Gimesia benthica: one gene and its partner. Each later gene encodes a partner of the first gene's protein in a complex. Links are inferred from orthologs where the notes say so. Each region holds a gene or a part of one and is shown on either strand. Other genes may lie near its edges.

Evidence for each region.
Region 2: the proteins of F1728_RS01055 (region 1) and mnmG are in contact, whole or in part, in a solved structure (PDB 9HIP), measured with the Escherichia coli proteins. The link is inferred for Gimesia benthica from one-to-one orthologs.

What each region holds. Positions count from the first base shown.
Region 1 is NZ_CP043930.1:218,446-233,159, forward strand. What follows is about bases 7,668-10,505. They hold F1728_RS01055 (tRNA modification GTPase), read right to left. Parts: upstream 9,858-10,505; coding sequence 8,478-9,857; downstream 7,668-8,477. Other genes in these bases: F1728_RS01050 (SLC13 family permease), read left to right, coding at 7,668-8,460; F1728_RS01060 (YidC/Oxa1 family insertase periplasmic-domain containing protein), read right to left, coding at 9,882-10,505. Outside these bases: F1728_RS01005 (hypothetical protein), read right to left, coding at 1-292; F1728_RS01010 (hypothetical protein), read right to left, coding at 444-824; F1728_RS01015 (VOC family protein), read right to left, coding at 855-1,238; F1728_RS01020 (hypothetical protein), read right to left, coding at 1,359-1,895; F1728_RS01030 (HD-GYP domain-containing protein), read right to left, coding at 2,274-3,635; F1728_RS01035 (hypothetical protein), read right to left, coding at 3,869-5,122; F1728_RS01040 (sugar phosphate isomerase/epimerase family protein), read right to left, coding at 5,164-6,012; F1728_RS01045 (universal stress protein), read left to right, coding at 6,299-6,766; more of F1728_RS01050, read left to right, coding at 6,853-7,667; more of F1728_RS01060, read right to left, coding at 10,506-12,011; F1728_RS01065 (metallophosphoesterase family protein), read right to left, coding at 12,014-12,760; F1728_RS01070 (sigma-54-dependent transcriptional regulator), read left to right, coding at 13,809-14,714. UniProt on the Escherichia coli protein: Exhibits a very high intrinsic GTPase hydrolysis rate. Involved in the addition of a carboxymethylaminomethyl (cmnm) group at the wobble position (U34) of certain tRNAs, forming tRNA-cmnm(5)s(2)U34.
Region 2 is NZ_CP043930.1:2,263,015-2,277,822, reverse strand. Bases 4,916-7,847 are described here. They hold mnmG (tRNA uridine-5-carboxymethylaminomethyl(34) synthesis enzyme MnmG), read left to right. Parts: upstream 4,916-5,431; coding sequence 5,432-7,264; downstream 7,265-7,847. Other genes in these bases: F1728_RS08565 (response regulator), read left to right, coding at 7,831-7,847; ruvB (Holliday junction branch migration DNA helicase RuvB), read left to right, coding at 4,916-5,392. In the rest of the region: F1728_RS08595 (tetratricopeptide repeat protein), read left to right, coding at 1-1,172; F1728_RS08590 (YebC/PmpR family DNA-binding transcriptional regulator), read left to right, coding at 1,283-2,035; F1728_RS08585 (zinc ribbon domain-containing protein), read left to right, coding at 2,175-3,089; F1728_RS08580 (hypothetical protein), read left to right, coding at 3,178-4,176; more of ruvB, read left to right, coding at 4,322-4,915; more of F1728_RS08565, read left to right, coding at 7,848-8,412; F1728_RS08560 (sensor histidine kinase), read left to right, coding at 8,487-9,707; F1728_RS08555 (Na+/H+ antiporter NhaC family protein), read left to right, coding at 9,881-12,049; F1728_RS08550 (dihydrodipicolinate synthase family protein), read left to right, coding at 12,143-13,168; alaS (alanine--tRNA ligase), read right to left, coding at 13,187-14,808. UniProt on the Escherichia coli protein: NAD-binding protein involved in the addition of a carboxymethylaminomethyl (cmnm) group at the wobble position (U34) of certain tRNAs, forming tRNA-cmnm(5)s(2)U34.

The DNA of each region.
Region 1 (14,714 bases):
AGCAGGCAGCGACGACCCCCGGATTCGCAGCTACACTCGCTCGCAGCGAATCCAGTAGCTTTTGACGGGTTGACTTATCTTTGATCTCCACACTCCCCAGCACTTTCCAGCCATGAAAGGTCTCGGGGTCTTCTTCGTCCAGTTCCACATCCGGGTCGAGCGAATACAATTCCCACACCGGTGCCTGTTGCAACGCCGCGTCCGCCTCCACAGGAATCTTGTCTCCCGCAGGGGGCAGTCTCTCCTGACACCCCCACAGCATGACGCCGATTAACAACAGTCCGGTTCTCATTTATTTCTTCCTGTCGTCGTGCATTTTTACATTCGAGCCAGCCTCTGCGTCAGCAGCCTTACCTGTTTCTTAGTAAATGCGGGAGGACTCTCAAGACTTGGTGGCAGCTCTCCCCATACTAAGTTATTCAGCACAAAAATAAGACAGCACATTAATCGAAGAACACACTGCCTCGACGCACGAACTCACAGTCTTCGAGGTCAAACGAAGTCTCGGGCTCGGTATCACCGCCTTTCGGCAGTTGGATCGTCACTGGTTGATCGGTCACGGGAACCCGGCAAAGATAGACCGTGTAGCCCCCTTCGACTTCGTGGGTGTACTCGAAGAGTAACTCCCCCTCTTTGTGCCCCAGCGTTTCCACAGTCACCGATCCCAGCGAGAAGCCATAACTGATTTTTTGCTTTGAATCGACAGCCGGATTGATCGTAATCACGCCGGAAGCTTCATCAAACGAGATCGCAGGCCCGGCAGAGGGAGTGCTACCTGAGCATCCAGCGAGCAAGAGTAACAGTAGGATGATTCGTCTTTTCATAACGAAACCCGCTAACACAACTGCAACAACTCAATCCGTGTTTTCCGCGATCCGCCACAATACACCGGAGGGGTCATATAGTACAAAGTCCCGCATCCGCCAGGGGCGTTGTTCCGGTTCGGTCACTGTCACGCCATACTTCTCGGCAATCTGCTGTTCTCGCACGTGCTCCCGCCAGTCATCCACATTCTGGACCGAGAGATGCATCATGAAATTCTCAGCCAGCTCTCTGACGTAATATTTCTGCAGCAGAAACGTGCAATTACCACAATGCAGATAGGCCAGTTCATCCGAAGACCAGGGAACCTGAAAACTGAGATCCGAGTAAAAGCGTTTGGAAAGTTCGAAATCCTTCGCAGGCACAAAGGCTTTCAGTTCGAGCGTTTCCAGATTCAATTCGTGTTCCGCATTCATCCCGCCGGCTCCTGTTTCAGATGGATCCTATGTCAGCATCCTTTCATCGTACCGCGAGTTACAGGTCCAGCAACAGAATTTCAGCAGGATCAGATCGGTTCATCGAAGTGATCAACTCATTTAGAGTTGAACCCTGAGGCATTGTCCCTGAGTTGGACAGAGTTGCGAGGGACAGAACTCGGTCTGCAAATCCGTGCGGGGAGTCACAAAGATCAGACAGCCTGCATACCGCACGCGGACATACGCATGCAATCTCCGCATCCCTGCCAGATCCATGCCCATCGTGTCATAGAGCAGGACTTCGGGGTCTTTTGACAGGGCTGCAGCCATGCCGAGAAAGCGGCGTGGATTCGCAGCGTTTTGTGAAAGCAGGGGAGCGACCCGGACGGGGAAGTCGCCGATAGTCTGTTCGGCTGAAGTTTGAGAGAGACTGGAATTCTGCACCAGCCAGTCGACCGTAGCGGATTCTTGAAACAGGCGTTTTCGCATCGAACGCGGGTCAGCTTCTTCAGCGACTACGACCTGTCGCCCCTCAGACTGAAAACGTTCGTACAAACGCTGCTGCAGTCGCTTCACACCATCCCCGGGATCTGCATGCAGACACCAGACAAAGCCGGGACAATACAGGATATCGTTTGTACCGTAGAACTCAGACATGCGCTCTTCCCATGCCCCCAACGCAAACGAGCGGGAATATCAAAAGACATTCCCGCTCGGCATCGTTTTCTGGTTAAAAAGTGGGCACGGGCGGGATCGAACCGCCGACACCAGGATTTTCAGTCCTGTGCTCTACCAACTGAGCTACATGCCCTTCGTTTCCGCTTTGAAATCACTGGCGTTAACTCCCTGTGAATTCATCGCTTAATGGAAGCGAGATGGAAATATAAGCCATTCCGCGATCAGTTTCAAGCATAACCACCGTTTCTGATTCAGGAATCGTCAGTTTTCCCGGAGAAGTGGATCTGGCTCTGCAAATATCGACAGTTTCACGGCTTATGAGGTTCGGATTAGCAGCAATTTAACGGTCAGGGCAGCTTAAACCTGCCCGTAAAACAGTTCTGATGACAGATCGATCTCATCTTTGCCGGGGGTGGGCAGGGCCTGATCTATTTGCAGATCACTCTGGCGGAGATCAATAATGCAATTCGGATCCAGGGGATCGGCCTGTTTGCCGTCCGCGGTCTGGATGATCTGTACGATCGGACTCGTATAATTTTCCCCGTTACGACGAATCACCCGGGCCGCACTCCCGTCTGTCAGGGTGACGAAACTTCCCACCGGAAACAGCGAGAGCAGGTTCAACAGGGCCCGCATGGAGGAAGAATCGATCGTTTTCGTGTTAGTCATCCGCAGCATGTATTCCATGGCCGCATATGGCATCAGGGCAGGGCGGTCCTCCCGGGAACTGGTCAGTGATACATACCAATGCGCCACATTTAAGATCCGGGCGAACAGGTGAATCATATTCTGAGTCCGTTGACGAGGATACCCGGCACCATTTGGCTGTTCGTGTACCTGGTAACAGACGACCGGCACAATACTCGGAATCCCGGCCACATCTTCCAGTATTTCCAGAGAAAAGATAGGATGCTTCTGCAATTCCATCCGCTCCAGCGGATCGAGCTTGCGACGCCATTTACCGATTTTGGCCTGCACCTTGACCATGCCCCAGTCGTGCACCAATCCACACAGACCGATGTTTCTTACGTTGGTTTCATCCAGGTTCAGTTCGGAACCAATTGCCATGCCTAACAGCGACATCTGCAGACAGTGCTGCGAAAGGGTTTCGTCGGAGCCAGCTTCCATGGCAACTGAGATCACACAATCGGCATCGGAAGTCAGTTGAGTCAGGTAATTGGCAGCGATGCCAGCAATTTCAGACCCCTTCGGCGTGCTTCCCTTGAGAGCACCACGCATCATATTATCCAGTGACTCGCCGAAGGACTGCTGCTGAGCGAACAGGTTTTCCCGATGTTCCCGGTCATATCCTTTACAGCCATGCACCACCATCGAATCACGGAGTGCTGGCCCCGTATTGGCGACGAACATCGACCCCGATTCGATCAGCTTATCCAGCTTCTCTGTCAACTCGGTCGAAAAAATCCCCCGATTGGGATCATCGACCAGCGGATTACCCACCAGCGCATTCAGACTTACAGTAGCAGCATCGTCACCGTGCAGTTCCACATGGCTCTGTTTTCGCTCGCGCAATAAATCTTTGAAACGTGAGGTAATCACGGAACCTTCAGCCAGCAGGAGCACACCATTCGCGTCATGGATCGGATTTTGAATCGTGCGTCCCACGATCAGATCTTCTACACGAATCGCAACGGTCTCCTGATTTCCCGCTGCATCACTGTGAGTGAGTTCTGGTTTTTCCTGAATTTCTGTAATCATAATCGGAACCTGAGCGAACCATAAATAATAATTGATGAAACCTGACGGCTTTGAGCGTCTGTGTGAGCTGCCGATCACACCATGGTTCACCTGAGTAGAGACTTATTTCAACTCTAGGTCAGAATTCTGCTCCCTCACCCGAGGAGGGATGTCCATGGCAAAAATCTCATTCAGGTCCTGACGGTTATAACAGTCATGCTGTTTCGCCAGAAATCACCTAAGGGTTTTACCTGCTAACAGATAGGCAAAACAGGCGTGAGCAGGCTTTCGAGTTGCTGCAGCACCTCTGCTTCACTGGGCTGAGGCGTGGCAATCAGTGCACGTAATGGAAGCGGTGTTCCATCAAAACGGTAGAGGGAACCGGCTGAATGGATACCAGAGATCCCCGTCGGAAGGAAGACTTCCGGCTCAAGGTCGCTCAGAGGAGCAGGGCCGACATGAATCAGCGGGATCTGTTGTAACTCCTGCAGGGCCAGTTCCGAAAGTCCCGTCAAAGGTGCATCACCAATCAGCAGACAGACATCAGCCTCTTTCTGTTCCAGCATGCGAACAGTCGCATATTCACAGGGAGAAAAACGGGGATACCCGACTGCAAAGTTCACAGCCGCTGCGTAACCTGTCTGCCAGGCCAACACCGGTTCGGCTCCTTTCGCAGCCCCTGCAGCAGGAACATTCATGGTATGACAGCGACGTTCAGACTGAATCTCCCGGGCCAGTAATGAAAGTGCTTCCAGCTTACGATGGAACAGGCGATCTTCAGAGACAGCAGGTCCGAAAAAAATCACGATGTAGCGACTCTGCCGAATCAGCGCTGCCAGTGATTCCAGTTCTCCTGCTGACAGACCTGAGGGGACATCACCATTCAGAGCAATCCCCCTGAGTAGTGCCCGTAACCGCCAGAGGGTTTCAAATTCCCCCTCAACAGGAACACGGAGTGCAAGATCAACATCAGCACTTGCATCTGACGCGGAAGCACCAACGGTGACGAATTTCCTTGAAATCGCGTCGGTCCCGGAATTCAGGCTCTGCTGGTGATGCGGATTCGCCCGTAGACTCTCCGCGTTCCAGTAGATAATCAAATCAGCACGACTACGCACTTCTCCTAAAGTGCAGGAGGCTTCTCCCACCTGCTGGAGTGCACGCGTGGAGGCTGAGGCACCGCTGTCGATCGTGGCTCCGATTCGATCCGCCAGACTGATGGCAGCCCGTTGAGCTTCGGTCGCGGATTGTCCCATGCCAAAGAGCAGGGGAGAGGTCGCATTTTGAATCAGCTCTGCAGCGCGAGTCAAAGCATCTTCCCGAGATGCTTCAGCGCCACTGATCAGGGGCTGTAACTGATTCGTCTGGCGGGAGCGCGCAAACCACGCCTGCCCCTGGGGGCAGGTGGTCTGCACGTCTAGTATCTGTTGGCCGTCTGTCGTGACCTGGATGTTATCGCAGACGCAGCAACATCCGGCACAGGTCACATCTTCAAACACGTTCTTCACAGACAGTCTCCGCCAGCAGTTTCAGGAGAAACAGGCAGCATTCAGGCCAGCTGTTCTTTCAGCTCTGTCAACAAAGCGACCGCTTTGCCGATATCAGCCTTCTGCTGATCCCGCTGCTCGGGAATTTCCCGTTCAATGGTCAACGGGCCAGTGTAACCGATTTCATTGAGAGTCCGCAGGTAAGTTCCCATGCCAACATCGCCGTCCCCCAGAGGCACTTCTGCTCCCCAGGCCACGCCACGTTGATCTTCAGGAGCCCAGGTGGCATCCTTGCAGTGCACACTGCCGACCAGATGGCCAACCCGTTTCAAGGCAGCAATCGGATCGCCCGTCCCGTACAGAATCATGTTCGCGGGATCAAAGTTGATTTTCAGATTGTCACGAGCCACATCACCGATGAAATCAAGCAGATGATCGGCGCTTTCCTGCCCGGTTTCGAGGTTCAGATTCTGGCCGTTCACTTTGACATGATCCAGCAGATCCTGGGTGGTTTTCACCAGATCCTTGTAATCGTCGCATTCACGATCTTCGGGAACGAAGCCAATGTGCAGCGCCACGGTATCACAACCCAGCAGTTTGGCGAAATCGGAAATCTCTTTCATCTCTTCTGTGCGGGCGGCCCGGGTTTCGGCAGGAACCAGCCCCACGGTCTTCTTCGTTGTTTCAATATCTGCGTAGCTTTCGCCATCAAAACCACCGAAGACGCAGGTCAGCTGAATGCCGGCATCGTTGCATTTCTTGATGAAATCTTCTGCAACTTCTTTCGTCCGAGTCTCCGCATGGGGGGCATGAATCTGAATCGTGGGGATTCCTAACTCCTGGACGACATCGAAGTGTACCCCCAGTCCCGCGTCGACGGATGCGAATACACCAATAGGCCATTTTTCCATTCTTTTGCCTCCCCGATTGATTGTTTCTCTAGGTCTCAAATTGTTCGGTTTTCATTACAAAACAGGCCCCCGCCTCTCGGGAGCCTCAACTCATCATAAGGAGATCATCCCGGTTTCACAAACCACGACCTCGGTTTCTTAACAAAAAAAAGAAACACTTTTTCGAATGTCGTTTCCCGCTTCCCCCGTCTATTGTTTCCAGCACGACTCCCCTTATAATGGAGCCTGCTTGCAATGATTGCCCCAGAATAATTTAGTCGGCCCGGCCACTGAAAGGATACCGCTCATGATTGAAATCAATAAAATCCTCATCCCCACAGACTTCAGTGAACCCTCTCAGGCCGCTACTCAATACGCCGTCGAACTGGCAAGGAAATTCGATGCCCAGCTGCACCTGCTGAACGTGATTGAAGACCCCGTGGTCTACATGCCCATGTTCGAAAGCTATGCACTGCCGCCCAAGGAAGACTTCGAAAACTTCTCCAAAACCCGTCTTGAGAACTGGATCCTGGACGAAGATAAAGAAGGGCTCGATCTGGTTACCCACTGGGTACACGGCAATCCGTTTGTCGATATTCTGAAGTACGCGAAAAAAGAAGACATCGACGTCATCGTGGTCGGCACACACGGTCGTTCCTTCACCGCGCACCTCCTGCTCGGAAGCGTGGCAGAGAAGGTCGTGCGGAAAGCCCCCTGTCCGGTTCTGACCGTCCGCCCGAAGGGACACCAGTTCATCCATCCGGCACAGGACTAAGCCTGATTCGGCACGCTGATTCAACCTGTTGACAGTGCCTGCTCCCCAGTGAGCGCGCCTGCTGATAATCCAGGGACACTCTCTACGTGATTGGCGACTCATCACATACTTCAGAAAGTCGGATTCCCTTCTACGGTAAATTGTTCAGCCTGATTGCGTTTGTCATCATTCTGAATCTGCCGACGCCGGACGATATGTCCTCTGCTGCGCAGCGCCTGGCTGCGGTGACCGCACTGATGGCGATCCTCTGGATGACGCAGGCACTGCCCATTGCCGTTACCAGTCTGGTTCCGCTGTTTGCCTTTCCTCTGTTCGGTATCCAGAACCCGGCGACGGTCAGTCAGGCTTATATTAATCAGAATATCTTTCTGTATATGGGTGGGTTCATTATCGCGCTGGGCATCGAAAAATGGGGCGTCCATCGCCGCATTGCCCTGCATACAATTAATGTAGTCGGGTCGAGCCCCCGCCGGGTCGTGCTGGGGTTCCTGTTTGCAACCGGCTTTCTTTCGATGTGGATCAGTAATACCGCCTCTACGCTGCTCATGCTCCCCATCGGCATGGCGATCATCGGTTCCATGTCCGAACTCGCACTGTTCGATTCCAACGTCGATTCTTCTAAAGCCATTCGCCATTTTTCGGTCGCGCTGCTGCTGGGCATCGCATATTCCGCCAGCATCGGTGGAGTCACCACGCTGATCGGCACGCCCACCAATATCGCCTTTCAGCAGATCTGGCTGGCTCAGTTTCCGCAAGGCCCGCAACTCTCGGCAGGGGAGTGGATGATCATGGTTGTCCCGTTCGGGGTGACCTTCATTATGATCACCTGGCTGGTTCTCTGCTGGAGAATGCCATCGCTCTCCAGTTCCAAAACATCCTCTCGAGATATTATTCAGGAACAGATTCAGAAGCTGGGACAACCCACCCGCGCGGAAGCCCTGATGCTGTTCGTCTTCGCGACCACCGCCATCCTCTGGGTCACGCGCAAACCATTGATCTTTGGTGAATGGGAGCTGCTGGCTGGCTGGGAACAGTTACCCATTCACTTCCTTAAGAAATGGGGCATCCCCGCAGACCAGGCCTCAAGCTGGGTCCACGATTCGACCGTTGCCATGGGGATGGCGATTCTGATGTTTGCTATTCCTGCCCGGAAATCCGAAACGGGGCAGACGGAATATCTCATGGACTGGGAGACCGCGGAACGACTGCCCTGGGGCGTCCTGCTGCTGATTGGCGGCGGCTTTGCCATCGCGGGCGCATTCAAATCGACCGAACTCTCCGACTGGGTCGGGCATGTCTTCTCGCAGGTAATCGCCGGCTGGCCCGCCTGGGCTCTGGTTCTGGCCGCCTGCCTGATGCTGACCTTCCTGACCGAATTCACGTCGAACATCGCAACCGTGAATACGGTACTGCCGATCCTGGCTGCTACCGCGGTCAGTCTGGAAATTGACCCTCGGTTGATCATGATCCCCGCAGCGATCTCCGCCAGTTGTGCGTTCACCATGCCGATCGCTACGCCCCCGAATGCGATTGTCTTTGCTTCGGGAAAGATCAAGATGTCCGACATGCTGACTTACGGCATCATCCTGAATCTGATCGGCGTATTCCTGCTCACGGCCTTCATGTTCTTCTACTTCATTCCGCAGATGGGCATTCAGCCGGGAACTGTGCCGGACTGGCTTCACGCTCGCTGACAGTCTGATGCGACAGTTTATTTACCGATGCAGAACTTGCTGAAAATTCGATCGAGGATGTCATCGGTGTAAACCTGGCCGACGATCTGCCCCAGATGCTGCAGGGCTTCGCGTATTTCAATCGCCACCAGTTCTTCTCCGAGTTGCAACTCGGCAGCTTCTTCCGCAGCCCCCAGAGATTCACCCGCTGCCCGCAGGCTTTCCCGACACCGTGACGCGGTGGAGCCGATCAGATGCCTGCCCCCGCGATGCGTCTCAGACAGCCGTTCCAGTATCTGATCCTGCAGAGCTTCCAAACCAGTCCCCTCCGCAACACTGATCTCCAGGTCGGCCTCTATCGAATGAGAATCCACAGGGGCAGGAGAGAGATCGCTTTTCGTACGCACCGTCAGAACATTGCGAACGGCTGCCAACTGATCGCGCTGACTGCGGTCCTCGGCACTCATTTCAGGCGTCAAATCAGCGGCCGTGCACCAGACCACCAGATCCGCCTGTTGCGTCTGTGCCTGACGAAAATTCTGAGCACTGACTGAAATTTCATGTGCTCCCGTTTCCAGGCCGGCGGTATCAATCAGGTGGATACTCTGACCTTTCCAATTCAGCGGTGTCACCAGGTAATCGCGGGTGGTACCTGCGACATCCGATACGAGTGCGGCTTCCGCATCCCCGACCAGCGCATTATACAGTGTGCTTTTCCCCGCATTAGGGAGCCCCGCCAGCACCAGCGACAGACTCCCGGTCGACTCCATCCGCTGTGCCGAATCGGCATATAGCTGTTCGCAGAACTCGCGAATGCCTTCCAGACGGGTGACCAGCGTCACGCGGTCTATGAATTCAATGTCTTCCTCGACAAAATCGAGCCCCGCTTCCAGTTCGGCCAGCAGTTCCAGCAGTTCAATGCGTGCCCGCCCGATCCGGGTTGAGACACCTCCCGCCAGCTGACTGAGTGCCAGGTTCAGCTCTTCATGATCGTGCGCATCAATCACCCCCAGCACCGCCTCGGCCTGCATCAGATCGACGCGTCCTGCCAGAAAGGCACGCAAGGTGAATTCTCCGGGCCGCGCCATGCGGGCACCGCGGGAAGCGATCTGCTCGATGGCGGCTTCCAGCAGAGGGGGAGAACTGACGGTATGAAATTCCGCCAGCGGCTGACCGGTAAAGCTCCGCGACGTCGGCCAGTAATAGAGTGCCCCCGGCAGGCGGGTTTCGGAACCTGCCAGTTGCAGTGTTCCCGGATACCGCTGCGAGTGTATGCTCTGCTGCCAGTCCGTTTCCGCTTCAAAACAGGCTGACAGACAGGGTAGAATCTCGCGACCACTGATGCGAATCAGGCCGGCTGCGCCTGCTCCGGGAGCAGACGCCAGTGCCACAATCGTATCGTCAAACTGCAGATTCATGTCGCGTCTCTCAGGACGTCCTGACTATCGACGTTTCTTGGACTTCTTCCCGTTGCCTTTGTCGCGGGGATTCTGATCACGCTGTTTTTCATTCAGCGCTGCCTGGGCCTGAGCCTGGTCGGCAATCTCCTGCAAGCGGGCAAACCAGCCTTTTTTCGCAGGCTGTTCATCCTCTTTGTCCGTCTTCTTGTTCTTGTTCGGCGAAGACTTCTTCGTCTCCGCTGTGACTTCGATCACATTCGGATCGGCACTGGTCGCAGGATGACGTTTGGCCTGGAAATCCAGCAGTTTCCGCTCGCAGATCCCCCACAAACTGGAAGCAATGAAGTACACACACAAACCGGCCGGCACGCGGTAGAACAGGAAGCCCATCGCAATCATCATGTAGTTCATGATCTTGTGCTGCAGCTCCTGATCTTTGTCGGTTGGAGGCGGCATGAACAGCTTCTGCTGTACCACAAACAGTCCTACAGTAATCAATGGCAGCAGGTTGAAGTTATCTCCCAGAACCGGCAGATTGAACGGCAGCTTGAACAGGGCATCCGGAGCAGCCAGGTTGTCGATCCAGAGGAACGGGGTTCCTCGCAACTGGACGGCATTGTTCAACGCGGTGTAGAGACCAAAGAAGATTGGCAGCTGCAGGAAGATCGGCAGACAGCCAGCCAGTGGGTTGTAGTTATTCTTGCTGAACAACTCCATCTGCGCCCGGCCCAGCTTCTCGCGATCGTCGCCGTATTTCTTTTTCAGCTCGGCTATCTGCGGCTGCAGCTCTTTCATCTTCTGAGCGCCTACAGCCTGCTTCCGCGACAGGGGATACAGACTTCCCCGCACGATCACAGTCAGGCAGACAATGGCAATCCCGTATGACAGACCAATGCTGTGCAATGTCGTCAGCAACCAGAGCATCAGCTTAGCTACGGGACCGAAGAAACCGAAGTCCATGATCTCGGTCGCCTTCAACGGCGGTCCGAGCAACGATTCCCGTTTGGGGCCGGCATACAGAGCATAGCTGTGCTCGGTCTCACCGCCGGCGGGCAGTTCGATCTCATCAGAATTGATTTTGACCGTGATGCGGCTCTGTTCTTCAGTTTTCACATTCTGCTGGATGAGCACCGGCTCGACACTCGCAGAATAATTGGACTGCATCTCACCGTTGACCAGTTCCGGCTTATAGTTCTTGCCATCCGGAGTAAGCAGGGCGGCAAAATATTGAACGTCCACACCGGCGAACTGAAAAGCCCGTGTGTATTTCTCGACGTTCTGTTCCTGAATTTCTTCGATAATGTCTGCAGCGTATAAGGTCGTGGTGTCGACACTCATATCGTCCTGCAGGAATCCAATGCGAACATCGCGGAACTTACGCGTATTGTCTGCGTTCTCCAGCGGAATTCCCACGGGACCCAGCAGCTGATAATCCAGCACCTGCCCTTGTGAGCTTTCGTTAATCAGTTTGAGATCGAAGTGAATCAGGTAACCGGCCTGCTGGGTATTGCGGAACTCGCGAAAATCCTCTCCCTCAGGTTTGCGGTATTTCTTCAGGCTGAATACCTTCTGAACTTCAATACTCCCATCCGGAGCACTGAGTCCCAGGCGGACCGAATGAATGATTCCGTCGGCATCTTTCACTTCTTCCAGCACCTTCCAGTCAGCGCGACGGGTATTGGTGAGGAAGGGGGCCAGTTTCTGGTCCAGCTGTTTCATCTCGATCTGTAAAGACCGCGAAACCTCTTTGGCACCACTGAATTCCCCCAGGATCTGCAACTGTTTCTTGTTATCGTCCAGGTCTCTGTAGAGTGGATCGTTCAGAGAGGCTTCCAGGACAGCAGCCCCCTGAGTCGTGATTTTCGCCTGCAGAAAGTAGCCTGAGTCCGGGTCCAGTGAACCGAGTACAATTGTCCGATTGGGATTGCGGGCAAAACCGGCTTTCTGTTCTGCCGGCTGTTCGGGCAACGGCTTGACTTCGCCATTAGTCGGCGGCTTTTTCGCGACCAGGGGCAGATCGGGATCCTGCTCATCCTGCGCAGGCGCGTTCTCAGCCTGCTGTTCTGCGACAACCTGAGGACGGGGAGCAATGCGGGGGACAATGAACATCTGCCAGAAAAAGATGACTGTGGCAGACAGTACTACAAAGAGTAAAAGTCGTTTTTGTTCCATGATTATCGACCGTCACGCAGACGATCGCCCAAAAAGTTATCTAAATCAGGGATATCGTAAATCTTCTCGGCGGTCGTGTTGAAATCGTATTCAACCCGGCAGAAGGTCACCTTCTCATCATCGATAATGACATAGGAAGAGCGGCTATCCGCATCACGGGGCTGTCCCACCGAACCGACATTCACCAGGAATTTTTCCTCGCCGAATGAGTAAACGTAATCAATCTCATCCGGAGCAAGGAAATTCATGCTTTCTGTAAAAATGCCGGGAATATGAGTGTGTCCCTGGAAGCAGTACTGGTCGACCAGACCAAAAATACGTTCCATTTTCCGCTGGTTATAAATGTCTTCCGGGAAGACGTATTCGTTTAGTGGATTACGGGCGGAACCATGCACGAACAGCAGTTTATCCTCGCGAATCATCCGCGGCAGTTCGCCCAGAAAATCCCAGCGATCCTGGTTTTTATTGGCATCACCCGTCTCCAGCATCTTCCGAGTCCAGAAGATGGCGCGTTCGGCACCGGCATTGAAACCTTCCGGATCAAACAGGGCAGCCTGGTCGTGGTTCCCCAGCAGAGACTTCTTGCATCGTTGTCTGACCAGATCGATGCATTCCCGCGGATTGGGTCCATATCCGATGATATCACCCAGGCAATAAATCTCGCTGATCTCACGGCGATCAATGTCAGCCAGGACAGCTTCCAGCGCCTCGAGATTACCGTGAATATCACTAATTATCGCTCTTAACAACGGACAACTCCCACTTTGTTTGACCGGGAATACCAGTTCGAAAGACTATCCAGGCAGTTTGCTTTTTACGGAGCATGACCACCCGAAGTTCTCATCAGAAATAAACTGCGACGGGTCAGATCTGTCAAAACAGACATGAATGCATTCACACAATGAAACACCGCCGCGGCACCGCGAAAGAAAAGCAGCGGTAACATGCAACGGGACACTGAGTCTGACCGGGTCTGACAAAAGATCACTACAGCTCTGAGAGACCGTCCAAAATCTTTCCACCAAAGTCCCAATAGTAGCAGTACAGGGGCACCATCTCAAGGCTCTGTTTACAGTTATCATTCGTTACCTGTCAGTAAATCTTCTGATTTCATCTCAGCTGAATGCCTTCAAAAAACAACATTGCCTCATTCATGACTGAAAAACACACCAAAACTCTCCCAGATCACCAAAATCGGTGATGATTTCTCTCCCCGGATTGAGTCAAAACATAGGAAACTGGGATAATACTGGCTAAATAGCGTTTCAAATGGCGAAATCAGGGATTGTACCGACTTTCAGGCCTGAAGCAGTTCTGCGGGGCAATTGAGCCACTGCAACACAGCGCGAGATCCACTGCGATCCCTGCAAGCGGCATTATCCAACCATCGCCGACCTCAAGCAGTGGTCACATTAACAGTTTCCTGAACCTCAAAGATGCAACCGAGGAACAGCTGCTTCCCAAAATCAACAGCCGCGTCGCTCCCGATGTTGCCTGCAGGAAACTGTGGTCTATGTTTTGGTACCCCTTCATCATGATTGTCTCCCAGTTTTCAACTCGGGTCGCACTGTTCGCCGGGATGGCGGACAAGCAGCCTGATTTGAAACCCGGTCTCTTCACATGTTCCCCGGAGCAGGTGAGCGATTCCGCCATCTGCGCTGTCGAACCGTCTGGACGGTCGCTGACAGTGCCAGACACTGGTTCCAGTGAGATCTAACATCCTATTAACTTTGATCCATCAAATCAGTTGTACGACGATTACAACGCTACAAGCACCTTTTGGCGAGACATAAATCAATGAAGACAAATTCAGGCTCATTACTGGTAGTTGATGACGACCAATACATTCTGGAAGCCATGGCAGACTATCTGCGTAGTCTGGGGCACCGTACAGAGACCTCTCTGACCTGCCTCGATGCCATCGAACGACTGAAAGAATTTCCGTTTGAAGTCGTGATCTGTGATGTCAACCTGCCGGATCAGGATGGATTCCATCTGCTGGAGTGGGTTGAGCAGAATGCCCCCGACACCGCCGTAATTATGCTCACCGGATACGGCACGATCGAAAGTGCAGTCGAAGCAATCCGCCTCGGGGCCTTCGAATATCTCACCAAGCCGGTCATTGATGAAGAACTCAGCCTGACCATTGAACGCTGCCTGGATCAGCGACAGGTGGTCGAAGAAAACAAATCACTCAAAGCGCAACTCGATCAGCGTTATGGCCTGTCCAACATTGTCGGACAGGACTACAAAATGCAGAAGATGTTTGATCTGATCGAAAGCGTCGCCGATACGCGTACCACTGTTCTGATTCTGGGAGAGAACGGAACCGGTAAGACAATGACGGCCCGCGCCATTCATCAGTTGAGCGATCGTGCCAACAAACCATTCGTCGAAGTCGCCTGCGGGGCACTGCCTGACACGCTGCTCGAAAGTGAATTGTTCGGACACAAAGCCGGTTCGTTTACCGGAGCGACTCACGACAAAATTGGTAAGTTCCTCCAGGCCGACGGAGGCACACTCTTCCTGGATGAAATCGCGACCGCTTCTCCCAGCCTGCAGGTCAAACTGCTGCGTGTTCTACAGGACCGTGAGTTTGAAGCTGTCGGCGATAACAAAACACACTCCGTGGACATCCGCCTGATTCTGGCCACCAACCAGGATCTGGAAGAGATGGTGGCGAAAGGGGAGTTCCGGCAGGAC
Region 2 (14,808 bases), 2.0 Mb from region 1 along the record:
AGACTTACAAGACATCAATCGGAGAATCATCAGACATCGAGGGGCTGGCAGGTCTCTTGAGGCTTTATGAAAAGAATCAGAAATACGAACAACTGATTACAACCCTCTCTGAAATCGTGCAGTCCGGTGAAGGGATTCGCAAAATTCAGCCGGACCTGCAGCGGATGTCAGAGGACAAGAAGCTGGTAAATGCCCTGGTCGCAGAAGCACAAAAACAGAAAAAGAAAGATCCGCCGGGAGTCGATGTCTTTTCGGCATTCATCATTGCGAAACTGGCGGCCGAAGCGGGCGACAACAAGGCTGCTGGAGAATTTTACGAGTACGCCATTGATGCAGCAGGGAAACACGCTAAACCCCAGATCCGTGGGAACTGGACGCTATTGATTCTGCAGGAGTACAGCACTTTACTGCGCGAAGAAGGGAAGTACGGCGAACTTTCTGACCTGTTGCGGAAAGCGGTAGAGAATCCTTTGCTGGCACCACAGCGAATTAACCTGATGTCGTTTCTGGCTGACGCACTGGAGCGGAATGGAGAGACTGAAGCGGCCCTCAAAGTCAACGAGGAAGCACGTCAGGCCGCTCCGCGGTTTCCGATGCTCGACTATCAGCATGCCTGGATCTACTACCATGCACATGACTGGGATAACGCAATCGAGCAGATTCAGAGCTTCATCAAAAAATATCCTCAGCAGCAAGACCGGGTCTATGAGGTCAAGATGATGCTCTCGAACAGTTATGTTCAGAAGGGGGACATCGCCAAAGGTGAGAAAGTGCTCGAGGAGATGCTGGCAGAAGATCCAAGCAGTCCCTCGATCAACAACGATCTGGGATATCTCTATGCAGACCAGGGAAAGAACCTGGAGAAGGCGGAAAAGATGATCCGGATTGCTCTGAAGTCGGAACCAGACAACATGGCTTACCTCGACAGTATGGGCTGGGTGCTGTTCAAGCTGAAGAAGTACGAAGAGGCCGTGGGATATCTGGAAAAGGCCAGCAAACTTCCCGGAGGGGGAGACAGTACGATCCTGGACCATTTGGCAGATTGCTACCATAAGTTGAATAAGAACGAGCAGGCTGCTGAACTCTGGAAAAAAGCTCTGGAAGCAGCCCGGAAAGCAACCCCGCCTGACACCAAGCTGATTGATCAGATCCAGCAAAAACTGAGTCAGTGATCGATTTCAATCCCCTGTGAGTTTTTGTACTATTGGCGCAAATCCATTTCATACTGCGTGATTTCCGCGCAGTCATCTTCCACCTATATCGAGTTAAGCGAAATACATCCATGGCAGGTCATTCACACTGGGCTAATATCGCCGCCAAGAAAGGGGTGGTAGATAAAAAGCGAGGGAAACTCTTTGGCAAATTAAGTCGCGCTATCATCGTGGCTGCTCAGCATGGGGGTGGGGATCCGGTGATGAACCTGGCCCTGCGTTATGCGATCGATAAAGCCCGCAAGGCCAGTATGCCTAAGGAGAATATCGACCGGGCTGTCAAAAAAGGCTGCGGCGAACTCTCCGGAGAGAATTTTGAAGAACTGGTTTATGAAGGCTATGGTTCAGCCGGTGTCGCCGTACTGTGCGATATTCTGACTGAAAACCGTAATCGGACGGCAGGGGAAGTTCGAAAAATCTTCGAAGTGCACGGCGGTAATCTGGGCAGCACTGGTTGTGTTGCCTGGATGTTTGAGCGGAAAGGGCTGTTTCTGGTTCCCTGTGAAAACGTGGAAGAAGATGAGCTGTTCGAAATCGCCCTGGAAGCGGGAGCCGATGACGTTAAAGCAAATGGCGATGTCTATGAGGTGACCTGTAGCGTGGAAGCGTTTCAGCAGGTGGCAGATGAATTCGAACAGAAACAGATTCCCACCAATCTGGCAGAAATTTCACGGATTCCCGAGACAACTGTAGACTTGGACGTGGAAGATGGTAAAAAAGTGCTCAAACTGATGGAAGCACTGGAAGACCATGATGATGTGCAGAGCGTCACAGCGAACTTCAACATTCCAGACGAAATCATGGCCGAGGTCATGGCCGAATAGCTGACAACATTGACAACCTGATTTTGAGGGGGACAGCGGCTTGACGATTGAATTTAGTTGCTCACACTGTGACAAAGTTCTCAAAACTTCAGATGACAAAGCCGGCCGCAGAGCAAAATGTCCCCAATGTGGCGAAGCCGTGACTGTACCGGCGCCGGCAACAGATATTAGTGCTGATGATGGCTTTGGTGAGTTTGACGCCCCTGTCCCGGAGGAGTCCAGCTTTCTGGGAGAGCAGACGGTCAGCGAGGAACAGAGTTTTCTCGCCGGTGGTCAGCAGGTTTGCCCCATGTGTGGTGAATCGGTCCCTGCAGGCGCTGCGAAATGTGACTACTGCGGCGAGACCCTGAAAGCAACGAGTAGCTCTGGTCGAGGTGGCTGGGAACCCCGGATCTTCAGCATCAATGAGACATTCTCCCGTGCCTGGGAGCTCTACAAAGCCAATCTCGGAATGGTCATTGCCATTCCTCTGGTCGCCGGCAGTATTTATTTTGTGGCTTCCATGGTCATCGGAATTTTCATGCAGATCGTCCAGACGGCGGTCCTGCAGGGAGGGGGGCGCGGAGATGGTACTATGGTGGCAGTTGTGGTCCTGGCGCTCATGCAGAATTTTATGACCTACTGTGTCATGTTTTACTTTCAGCTGGGAGGGCAGAGGGTTTTCCTCCAACTGGCCCGCGGGGAGAACCCTGAATTCAATGAACTCTTCAGTGGAGGTCCGTTTCTGGGGCGGATGATTCTCTGCAGTATCATTTACGGTCTGGTTGTCACACTGGGATTCATCGCTCTGATCATTCCCGGAATCATTCTGTCGCTGATGTTCTGGCCTTACTCGTTCATCCTGATCGATCGGGATCTGCCGGGGATTGAGTCATTCAAAAAGGCAAAAGAAGTCATGGCCGGCAACAAGTTGACGTTCTTCGGGCTATCCATTTTAAGCTTCCTGATCGTAGCGGTCGGGGGGATTGTGACTTTGTTCGTCGGTTTGATCTTGATTGTCCCCTTTACGTACATGCTTCAAACGGTCGCCTACGCCGAAATGACTAACCAGTAATCGATGGTTGCTGAAACGCGGTTAGAACAGCTGAGAAAGTCCCGATTCGTTGACGATTGAGTTTGAGTGCCCGTTTTGCCAGAAAGTATTGTCTGCTCCTGATGATAAGGCGGGAAGCCTGGCACGATGTCCTCAGTGCACTGAAACGATTTCCGTTCCGCGTCCCGATGACTCGCTGGCTGCTGACGTCTACGACGATTTCTTCGAGGAACCTCCCCTCCGGCAGCCTGCCGCTGAGACTGTGGAATGCCCCATGTGCGGGGCTGTGAACCTCAGATCCGATGACGCATGTACCGAATGTGGAGAGGTTCTCAGCCGAAAATCATTAACAACAGACGAGTATCAGTCAATCAAAGTCGGGCAGGTTCTGGACCGTGCCTGGCAATTGTTCTGGGAGTATCCGGGCCTTTGTATCCTTGGTCCTCTACTGGCCAATATTCTGTTTGCCTGCTTTGCAGGGCTGCTCCTGGGAGTGTTTCTTCTGGTCTGTATGGGGCTGCAGTCGGTGATGCCGGAAGGGCCTCTGATGGTGTTGGGTGTGGCATTTCTGGGGCTGATCCTGGTCATTGTGACGCTCTATGGTGCCGCTTACTGTGAGCTGGGAAAAGTGCTCCTGTTTCTGAAAATGGCGCGGGATCATCAGCCCGTCATGGGGGACTTGTTCGCAGGCAGACCATTTGTGGGGCGGATGGTTCTCTGTACCATCCTCTTTCAGGGACTCATCTTCTTTGCCAATCTGATATTTGCGTTGCTGGGGTATGTACTGGCGCTGATGTTCTGGCCCTATCCCTATCTGCTGGTAGACCGAAACCTGCCCGGGGTCGATGCTTTCGGTAAGTCGGTTGATGTGACTAAAGGAAATCTGCTGACATTGTTTCTGATATTTCTTTCGTTGTTTGGGCTGGTTCTGCTGGGGGTCGCAGCATTATTTGGGATCTCGTTTCTGCTGGTGTATTCGCTGGAACTACCATTTGAGGCAGTGCTGGGAGGAGCCATTCTGCTGAGCCTTCCGGCGACGGTCTTCTTTTACTCTTATGTATTACTGGTCAAAGCAGTAGCCTACGCGCAGATTACACACTCACCGTGAACTTTTTCGACCTTTGAGCTGTCAGAATTCTCCAGAGCCTGCCTGTCTGGGTTTTACGTCAGGGGAGTCTGTCTGCTATGATACCAGCCGATTTGCAGAGGCCGTGGGGTCTCCGGGTGATATACATAAGGTCCTGGTCGAAACTATGGTTCGTGAGCCTGTAATTAGAGGGGAAGACGAGCCGGAAGATGATTTTTCCGGCGGTGGCGGGGGCTGGAATTCCGGCTATCTGGCTGATGATCCTGAATATGATGACGAACTCCGTCCCCAGCGCTTAAGTGAAGTGGTCGGTCAGCGACAGGTCGTGGAACGCCTGGAGGTCTTTCTGGACGCGACCCGTAAGCGGAATGAGCCGCTGGGGCACCTGCTGCTGGATGGTCCGCCTGGCCTGGGAAAGACGACACTGGCATCCGTACTGCCTCGCGAACTGGGAACCGAACTGCAGATCACATCCGGTCCTGCACTCAGTGCCCCCAAAGACCTGCTGCCTTACCTGACCAATGCCAGCCACGGTTCGTTCCTGTTTATCGATGAAATTCACCGAATGCCGGCGACCGTGGAAGAATTTATTTATCCGGCCATGGAAGATTTTCGGGTCGATATCACCCTGGGTGAAGGATTGAATGCCCGGACGGTGAATATGAAACTGCAGAAGTTCACCGTCATTGGTGCGACGACACGGAGCGGTATGTTGACCGCGCCTTTGCGGGATCGCTTTGTCCGTCGCGAGCACCTCGATTTTTATGAAGACCAGGATCTGATCGAAATTGTGCGGCGGAATGCCCGCAAACTCAGAACACCGATCACCGACGATGCTGCTTTTGAAATTGCCCGCCGCAGCCGAGGCACCCCACGTAAGGCAAATAACCTGTTACGCTGGGCGCGGGACTTTGCGACGAGCAAGGCAGATGGTAATATTACCGATGAAGTCGTCAAGCGGGCATTTGAAATGCTGGAAATCGATCAGATTGGTCTGGAACGCCAGGACCGCCGGTACCTGGAAACTCTGATCAAGACATTTTCCGGCGGGCCTGCAGGAGTCCAGGCGCTGGGGCACAGTCTGAATATCCCGGCTGATACGCTGGAAGATGAAGTCGAGCCGTTTCTACTGCGTTCCGGTTTCATTCAGCGTTCTCCCCGCGGGCGAATCGTCACGATGGCGGCATTGGAGCATTTGAAGCTCAATCCCCCCGATGCGGGTCCCCTGTTTCGATAAGTTAGCACGCCTGGCGTCTCTGAACTGCAAAGAAGAACCATGAGTTATTCTGTCACCTATGATTTTGATGTCGTTGTTGTCGGTGCCGGCCACGCCGGTTGCGAAGCCGCTCTGGCTGCAGCCCGGTTGGGAGCGAAAACGGCTCTGTTAACCATGAACTGCGACACTGTAGGTCAGATGAGCTGTAACCCCGCCATTGGTGGAGTTGCCAAGGGACAGATCGTGCGAGAGATCGATGCGCTGGGCGGCGAAATGGGGCGGGTGATCGATGAGACCGGGATCCAGTTTCGGATGCTGAATCGTTCCAAAGGGCCGGCGATGCACAGTCCCCGGGCCCAGGCTGATAAAAAGGCTTATCAGTTCTGCATGAAGTGGAAGGTCGAGCAGCAGGACAATCTAGCGTTACGCCAGGAGATGGTCAAAAGTCTGATTGTGGAACAGGATCTGGTTACCGGAGTGCTGGTACACGGCGATGCCTGTTATCGAGCGCAAGCCGTAATCCTGACGACGGGAACTTTTCTGCAGGCGATTATGCATACCGGTGAAGCGAAAACCAAAGGGGGGCGCGCCGGAGAAGGGACCACGGGAACCCTGTCTGACAGCCTGGCCCAGCTTGGCTTTGAACTGCAGCGATTCAAAACAGGAACTCCCGCCCGTCTGAATGGAAGGACCATTGATTTCTCTGTACTGGAAGAACAGCCCGGTGATGAAGCACCGCAGCCGTTCTCTTATCTGACAGAGAAGCTGACACAGCCGCAGATGCCCTGCTATCTGACAGAAACCAACGACTACGTGCATCAGTTGATCAACGAGAATCTGCACCGCGCGCCCATGTATTCGGGACAGATTAATTCGACTGGGCCGCGTTATTGTCCATCGATCGAAGATAAGGTCGTCCGGTTCGCAGAGCGGAATTCTCATCAGATCTTTCTGGAGCCGGAAGGACGTTACACCAACGAATATTACTGTAATGGGATCTCCACCAGTCTGCCTCGTGATGTGCAGGACAAGATGATTCATTCGATTCGGGGACTGGAGCAGACCGAGATCATGCGGTACGGCTATGCAGTCGAATATGACTTCGCGACCCCGACGCAGCTCAAGCCGACGCTGGAGACGAAACGGGTTTCCGGTCTTTACTTCGCTGGTCAGTTGAATGGAACGACGGGCTATGAAGAGGCAGCCGGGCAGGGGTTGCTGGCCGGTTTGAATGCAGCTTTGAAGCTGGCTGGTAAGGAAGACCTGATTCTGGATCGGAACCAGGCCTACCTGGGTGTGCTGATTGATGACCTGGTGACGAAAGGCGTCGATGAGCCTTACAGAATGTTTACATCACGGGCCGAGTTTCGACTGCTGCTCCGACAGGATAACGCAGACCGCCGGATGACACCGCTGGGGCGTAAAGTAGGCTCGGTCGATGATGAACGTTGGCAGAAGTACCAGGCGTATGAAGCCGAGATTGACCAGATCAAGCAGTTCATTCAGGGAACCCGTTACCAGGGGAACACGCTGGAGGAATGGCTGCGTCGCCAGGATACGGGCTGGGAAGAAATCTGTGAAATTGCTCCGGCCCTCAAAGAGATGCCGCTCTCGGAGAGAGCCATCGAACAGACGCTGATTGAGGTCCAATACGCTGGTTATATCCGTCGTCAGACTGCTGAAATCGAAAAGCAGAAGAACGTAGAGACACTGCACATACCTGACCATATTGACTATCAGCTGGTCCCCAATCTGAGAAATGAGGCCAAAGAGAAGCTGAGTCGTGTCAAGCCGCGTAACATTGGACAGGCAGGAAGGATCAGTGGAGTGACTCCAGCCGATCTGACGGTTCTGGTGCTGTATCTCAATAGTAGCAGCCGCATGGCGACCTGAAATTTTCCGTTCTGGAAGAATATTTCTCATAACTCATTATGAATGCGTCAGTTTTGTGCTGCGCGCTACTTAACTGTCTGATTTAATCTTCGTTGAAATAGTACGAATTCAGCCTGCTCGACTTTCTCTAAGTTCATGTTTTGTACATGTTTATTTCAATAAATTGGTCAACCGAGCGAATGCGTGTTGACCAAATCGTCAGAATAGATACAATCGGAATTATTGATAATACTGGTAAAGTCAAGCGGTATTGAAAGTTTTGGCGTTTGGATCCATGTGGGATACCTGTGACGTCTGGCCAATCAGTAGCGTTTGGCAAGTGACGGGCCACAGAACTGCACCTTGGAGGATGCGGTTTTTTATCGCTTTACCTGAATTCAGTTGACTGGATTCAAGTGAATAGATAAGAGGCTGATTATGGAGATGTCAGTTTCAGGCAGGTTGATCAGTGAACGGGTCACTGGGGCACCTGCGCAGGGGCTCGGTTATTGCATGTCGTAATAACCTTACAGCGCTTGGTCATTCCCGCTCAACAGGGTCGGGTCTTCAAAGGATGGATGAGCAATATGAAAACGGTCTTTACCACAGGCGAAGCCGCAAAGATTTGCAAAGTGAGTCAACAAACGATTATTCGCTGTTTTGATTCTGGCCAATTAAAGGGATTTCGGGTACCCGGTTCTCGTTTTCGACGTATTCCGCGCGATGTTCTGTTCAAGTTCATGAAGGACAACGGAATTCCCACTGATGCCCTGGAAAGTGGGAAGCGCAAAGCTTTAATTGTGGACGACGACGAAGAGTTGGTAGAGTTGATTCGCGACGTTCTGGAAGCCGATTCACGCTTCGAAATTCGTGTTGCGAACAACGGCTTCGATGCAGGGATGATGGTCAAAGAATATCATCCGGACATCATTATTCTGGACGTGATGCTGCCTGATATTAACGGTAAAGAAGTCTGTCAGCGGGTCCGCAGTGATTCATCCATGGACGATGTGAAAATCATCTGTATCAGTGGTATGGTCGAAGCAGACAAGATTGATGATCTGAAAGCAGCCGGCGCTAACGACTTCATGCAGAAGCCGTTCGAAGTTGAGCAACTGGCAGATCGGGTCTGCACACTGTTGAACCTGGAGTCTGTTCACACTGCCTGAACCAGGGCAGTCATCGGTTTCATGACGATCGGAAAACGTCCGGTCGTCGTGGAGACTGCTGCAGGGAGTGTCAGATGTCGAGCGAGACCGGTAGCGTAGAGACTCACTTACCGGCTGTCATTTCTCGACGTCTCTGGTCATTGATCCCCACGCGCTCACTGGGATCGACCATTAGTGAACTCGCTTCAGTCTGGTGTGAAGCAACAGGTTCTGCTGCCGTTTATCTGGGGGTTCTGGAATCAGAGCCCTCTCAGTTTTCGGCTGCTATGCTGTATGCTTCGGAGCAGGAAGCCTCTTCTGTGAATCGTGAGATTGTTCCCGTACTTCCCGGGGCTTCCCGCGAAGAACGGCTGCACGCCTTGATGAATGAGGCTCATTCTTTTGCCGATATTTCGGATCAACCTGCACGCGCTTATTATCAGGCCTGTCATCGGGAGACGATGCTGGGCCTGTTTCTATTTACTCCCAGTGTGAGAGACGGGTTTGATCTTCTGGTTTCTGAATTACTGGATGTGAGTCAGCGCGTATTGAGTCAGGCCTTAATACAGGGAGAATCTAATTCGGGAGAGTCGACCTCCACAGCGAAATGGATTCTCCCCGACGCTGATAAGCTGGAAGCGATGGCGGAATTTGCCGCCGGGGCCGGACATGAAATCAATAACCCCGTAGCGACCATCGTCGGGCGGGTGCAGATGCTGCTCAAATCAGAGACTGACCCCGAACGTCGGCAGGCCCTGTCGACAATTGGCGGTCAGGCTTACCGGGTCAGGGATATGATCGGTGATGCGATGTTGTTCGCACGTCCGCCCGCTCCCCGACCTGAAGCATTGTCGCTCTCACAAACCATTGATGACGTGCTCGTAAGCTTACAGGAAGAAATCAATCAATGGAAAGTACAGCTAGAGGTCAACATTGCTGAGTCGCTGTCCCTGTACGCAGATGAAACACAGTGGAAAGTCGTGTTGAGTAATCTGCTGTTGAACAGTCTGCAGGCGATGGAAGCAGGTGGACAGATTAAGATCAGTGCCTCCCCGCTTGAGACGGAGTCAGGGCCTTTCATTCACTTGAAGGTCATTGATGAGGGGGCGGGGCTGACGGAGGAAGAACGCATCCACCTGTTTGATCCATTTTATTCGGCGCGGCAGGCGGGACGAGGGCTCGGATTTGGTTTGTCCAAGTCCTGGCGGATTGCCACGCAGCACGGCGCTACGATTGCTGCAGAACCCAACTCCGATCGCGGGGTCACCTTCCATCTTTACTGGCCCGCCGAGAAGCCAGATAACTCGGTAGATTAGCCAGCTTTACATCTGCCGGCGGTGATTAAGCAGCGAACATGCGTTTCTGGAAATCCTCGCTTGCGGTTCGGATGATGATCCGTTTCAATATGTTTTCACGAGAAATGGAACGTCTGATCTGACGCGGACAGGCTCTGTCCCAATCTTAGAATCACTCAGCAGCCTGAGGGACGATGGCGGCGACTCATTCACTTCTGATTATTATCACCAGCCTGCTGGGGCAGACCGCACCGATTGCGGAGGTGCCACTCAAACAGGAGCCGGCACGTTACCAGATTGAAGCCCCCAATGTGGCTGTGATCGATATTCCCGTGAGTCAGGTCACAATCCGGGCGCTAAATCTGGATGGTAGTCTGGATACCAATTTTTCTGAGCACCCTCAGAAAGTTGTCGGTCTTGAGCTCTGGGTCCATGAAGTCGACACGGCACTGCCGCCTTTTAAAAACGGAGTGCTGGAGCTTAAAACGGATCTCGCGGAGAATCGAAAGGTCTACATTACCAGCGATGTGATCCGTGTGGATCCTGACCAGCGTCGGTCAGGCACTGTGGAAGTTTATCGAATTTCCAAATGGCTGAGCCTGTTACCTCCTTTGATTGCGGTGATACTGGCGATCTGGTTTCGGAATATTATCCTCGCTTTGCTGGTCAGTATCTGGGTGGGGGCTGTCATCTTATCGCATGGAAACCTGTTTCTGGGATTCGTGCATACGCTGGATACGTTCGTGATCCATGAGATTGTCGAGCCAGGCAGTACCAGTTATTCCCACATGATGATCATCATGTTTACGATGTTCCTGGGAGCGATGGTCGGTGTGATGTCCGCAGGGGGAGGTACGGCTGCTCTGGTCAATCGTCTCTCCCGCTATGCATCAAAGCGAGAGCACAGCCAGGTCATGACCTGGTTTCTGGGGTTGATTATCTTTTTTGATGACTACGCGAATTCGTTGCTGGTCGGCAGTTCAATGCGACCATTTACCGATCGGATGAAAGTCTCGCGGGAAAAGCTGGCTTTCCTGGTCGACTCAACCGCGGCACCCGTTTCGGGAATTGCGATTATTTCCACCTGGGTTGGTGTCGAGATCGGATATATCGCGGATACTTACGCAAGTCTGGGGATGACCGGGGACTACTATACGACCTTCTTATACAGTCTGCCTTATCGATTCTATCCGTTACAGTTGCTGGCGTTTGTCTGGCTGGTGGCTTACATCGGTAATGATTTTGGACCGATGTTAAAAGCAGAGACACGGGCCATCGCTTACGGGCAACTGGTTCGTCCCGGGCGGTTTAATGTGACGGAAGTAGAGGGGCATGCCGAAAGTGGTGAGCTCGCGCGACGCCAGTTGTTGCGGAATGCACTGGTCCCCCTGGTGGTATTACTGGGGCTGGCTATGATCGGACTCTGGTGGACAGGGACGATCGAGATTAACAGGCTCAATCTGGAACGGGAACAGTTGGGACAGGCGGAGCTCAAAGTCAATTTTCAAAATGTCCTTGAGCATTCTTCTCCCAACCGCGTACTGTTGATTACCTCTTTTCTGGCTTCGATTGCAGCGGTCGTGAGCTGCAGCCTTTCCAAATCGCTTCCGTTGAGTGAATGCGTAGAGGCCTGGGCAAACGGGGCCAAGAGTATGTTCCTGGCGATCCTGATTCTGGTACTGGCCTGGTCCGTAGCGACCGTTTGTGATCAGCAGCACCTGAATACCGCCGGTGTGCTGGTGGAACTACTTTCTGAAAAACTGTCACCCAACTGGATGCCTACCATTACGTTTCTGCTGGCAGCCGTCGTCAGTTTCGCAACCGGAAGTTCCTGGTCTACCATGGGCCTGTTAATGCCTTTGTCGATCTCGTTGACTTACAGTCTGCTGGTGCCACTGAATGAAGCCGATCCTAATCATCATCTGATGCTGGGAACCATCGGTGGTGTGCTGGCTGGCGCCATTTTTGGCGATCACTGTTCTCCCATCTCCGATACTACGGTTCTGTCGTCGGCAGCATCAGGCTCGGACCATCTCGATCACGTGCTGACCCAGATCCCTTACGCTTTGACAGTCGCGGGGGTCTCGGTGCTCTTCGGGTACCTGCCGGTGGGCTTCGGATTTCAGCCTTATATCCTGTTACCGGTCGGGCTGGTGGTGCTGTTCCTGATTCTGTTCTTCTATGGCCGATCTGCGGAAACCGAGGCGAAGGCCCTGCTGGAAGCGGGGGTGACGGCTGAGGAGTTTAACAGCAGGGATAACGGATCTGACGAAGAAACGGAGAGCGCAGGTGAATCGGATCAGACGGATTCCGATTCTGAGGACCCCTCCGAGTCTCCGGAAGAGTCGCGAGAAGAGGTCTGAATCCGTGTCCCCGGGCTGATTTATATGTTATACTTCACCTAAATTCTTCAAACTCCCAGTCCTGTTTGATTTTCAGTATAGGTGTCCCCCAACATGCAGTCCGAGACCAAGCTCCGTGGTATCTTCACTCCCAACCTGGTTCCCTACGATTCTCGTGGTGAAATTAATGAGCCGGAATTACGCCGTTATATTGACTGGCTGATCGAAAAGGGAGTGCATGGGCTCTATCCCAACGGTTCTACGGGGGAATTCACTCGTTTTACTCCTGAAGAACGCAAACGAATTGTAGCCATCATTGCGGATCAGACTCGCGGCCGTGTACCGATTCTGGCCGGGGCTGCGGAAGCCAATGTGCGGGAAACGATCAAGGCCTGCGAGTACTACTACGAACTGGGTATTCGGGCAGTCGCCATTGTGGCTCCTTTTTATTACAAGTTGAGCCCGGCCTCTGTTTATGCCTATTTTAAGGAAATTGGGGATAATACTCCCATCGATGTGACTCTGTATAACATTCCGATGTTTGCGAGTCCGATCGATGTACCAACGATCCAGCGTCTTTCAGAAGAATGTGAAAAGATCGTGGCGATCAAAGATTCCTCTGGCGATCTGCCCAACATGATTCGTATGATTCAGGCCGTGCGGCCCAACCGTCCGGAATTCTCATTTCTGACAGGCTGGGATGCGGCACTCATGCCGTTGATGCTGATTGGTGCAGACGGGGGAACCAATGCGAGTTCTGGTGTCGTACCGGAGCTGACACGCAAGCTGTATGACCTGACCACTTCCGGTCAGCTCGATGAAGCCCGTCGTGTGCAATATGATCTGCTGACGCTGTTCGATACGATGATCTATTCTGCTGAGTTTCCGGAAGGGTTCCGGGCTGCGGTTGAACTCCGTGGGTTCAATATGGGGCAGGGACGTCAGCCGATTACATCCGAACAGAAAACGGATATCGTGACTTTGAGTCGTACGCTGCAGTGCATGCTGTCTGAGCATGGCTTCACCAATGAGCCCATCGGTGGCTGTGCGACAGGAGTCAGCGAAGATCTCAGCGCCAGCGACGTGTCGCAGATTGTGCAACATGTCGTCGCTGAGCTGAATCGTCGTAAGCTGCTCTAGGCGTTCAACGCGTCAAAGTTAACCTTCGAGCTGACTGCGGTAGTAGTCTGCGCCGGTTTTCAGAGCGGCGTCGAGTTGTTCCGGATCCTTACCGCCGGCTTCGGCCATATCGGGACGACCACCGCCGCCTCCGCCGACCACTTTGGCAGCTGCTTTCACGCAGTCACCGGCTTTGAGTCCCTGTTTTACCAGCTCCTGGTTAACGGCGGCCATCAAAGCGACTTTGCCGTCAATCTCGGTACCCAGGATCAGTGCGACCTGTTTGCCTTTCTTCCGCAGGTGGTCTGCCAGTTCCCGCAACTGATCGCGTGAGACATCTTTCGCGTGATAGGCCACGATTTTGACATCGTTCACAACAGGTGCTTCATCCAGCAGTTCATCGGCGGTTCCCGCCAGTGATTTACTGGAGAACTTAAGCAGCTGTTTTTTCATTTCCCGGATTTCGTCCTGCAGATGGGCGATTTTCTGGGGAAGTTCATCCAGTCGAGGCGCTTTGAGCTGACCAGCGATTTCCTGCAGCAGCTTTTCGCTGTTGCGCGTCTTTTCCAGGGCTTTCGGGCCGGTTAAAGCGTGAATTCGACGAACGCCTTTGGCGACCGGTTCTTCATTAACGATCTTGCAGAGTCCGACCTGTCCCGTATTGGTGAGGTGGGTTCCCCCGCAGAGTTCGATACTGAAGTCACCCATCTGGACCACGCGGACATTGTCAGGATATTTCTCACCGAAGAGAGCCATGGCTCCCAGGTTGCGGGCATCCTGCAGTTTCATCAACTGGGTGGTGACAGAGGCGCCTTCGGAAATCCGCTGGTTGATGATATCTTCGACCTGGCTGATTTCTTCGGGGGTGAGTGCCTTGCTGTGTGAGAAGTCGAAGCGGAGTGTGTCCTGTTCGACTTTCGACCCCCGCTGCATGGCGCTGTCGCCGATGACGGTGTGCAGGGCGTGATGCAGCAGGTGAGTGGCGGAGTGAGCACGCTGGATGCCGGACCGGCGCGGTTCGATTACCGTAGCCTTGAGGGTTTGTCCCTGTTCCAGTTTGCCTTCCTGCAGATGACCGATGTGCAGAATCAATCCGCCGTTACGCTGGGTATTCACGACTTCAAATTTCAGGCCTTCTCCTTCGAGGTAACCCGTGTCTCCCACCTGACCACCGGCTTCGGCATAGAAAGGGGTCTGATCGAGCACGACAACGACGGGATGGGCATGACCCTTTTCCACGACGGATTCCACCAGGCGATCTTCAGCGATAATGCCGACGACCTTACCTTCATCCACGGTGGTTTCATAGCCTTTGAATTGCGTGTCGCTGGTGGTTTTGTGCAGCGCTGTCAGCGGACCTTCTGACATAACCGAATCGAGGAACAACCCGCTGCCGCTGCCTTCTTTGTGCTGCTGCATCAGGTTGTTGAATTCCGTGCGATTGACGCTGATATTGTTTTTAGCAGCGAGAGCTTCGGTGAGTTCGATCAGGAAGCCATCAGTCTGGTGCAGGTCGAAAGCATCTTCACCGGCGATTTCCGATTTGCCTTCCTGTTCGGCTTTTTTCAGGAAGCCTTCGAAGCGAGTGAGACCTTTTTCGATGACGCCCAGGAACTGTTCTTCCTCTTCCTTGATGGTGTGCTGTACGTGTTCGACAGTCT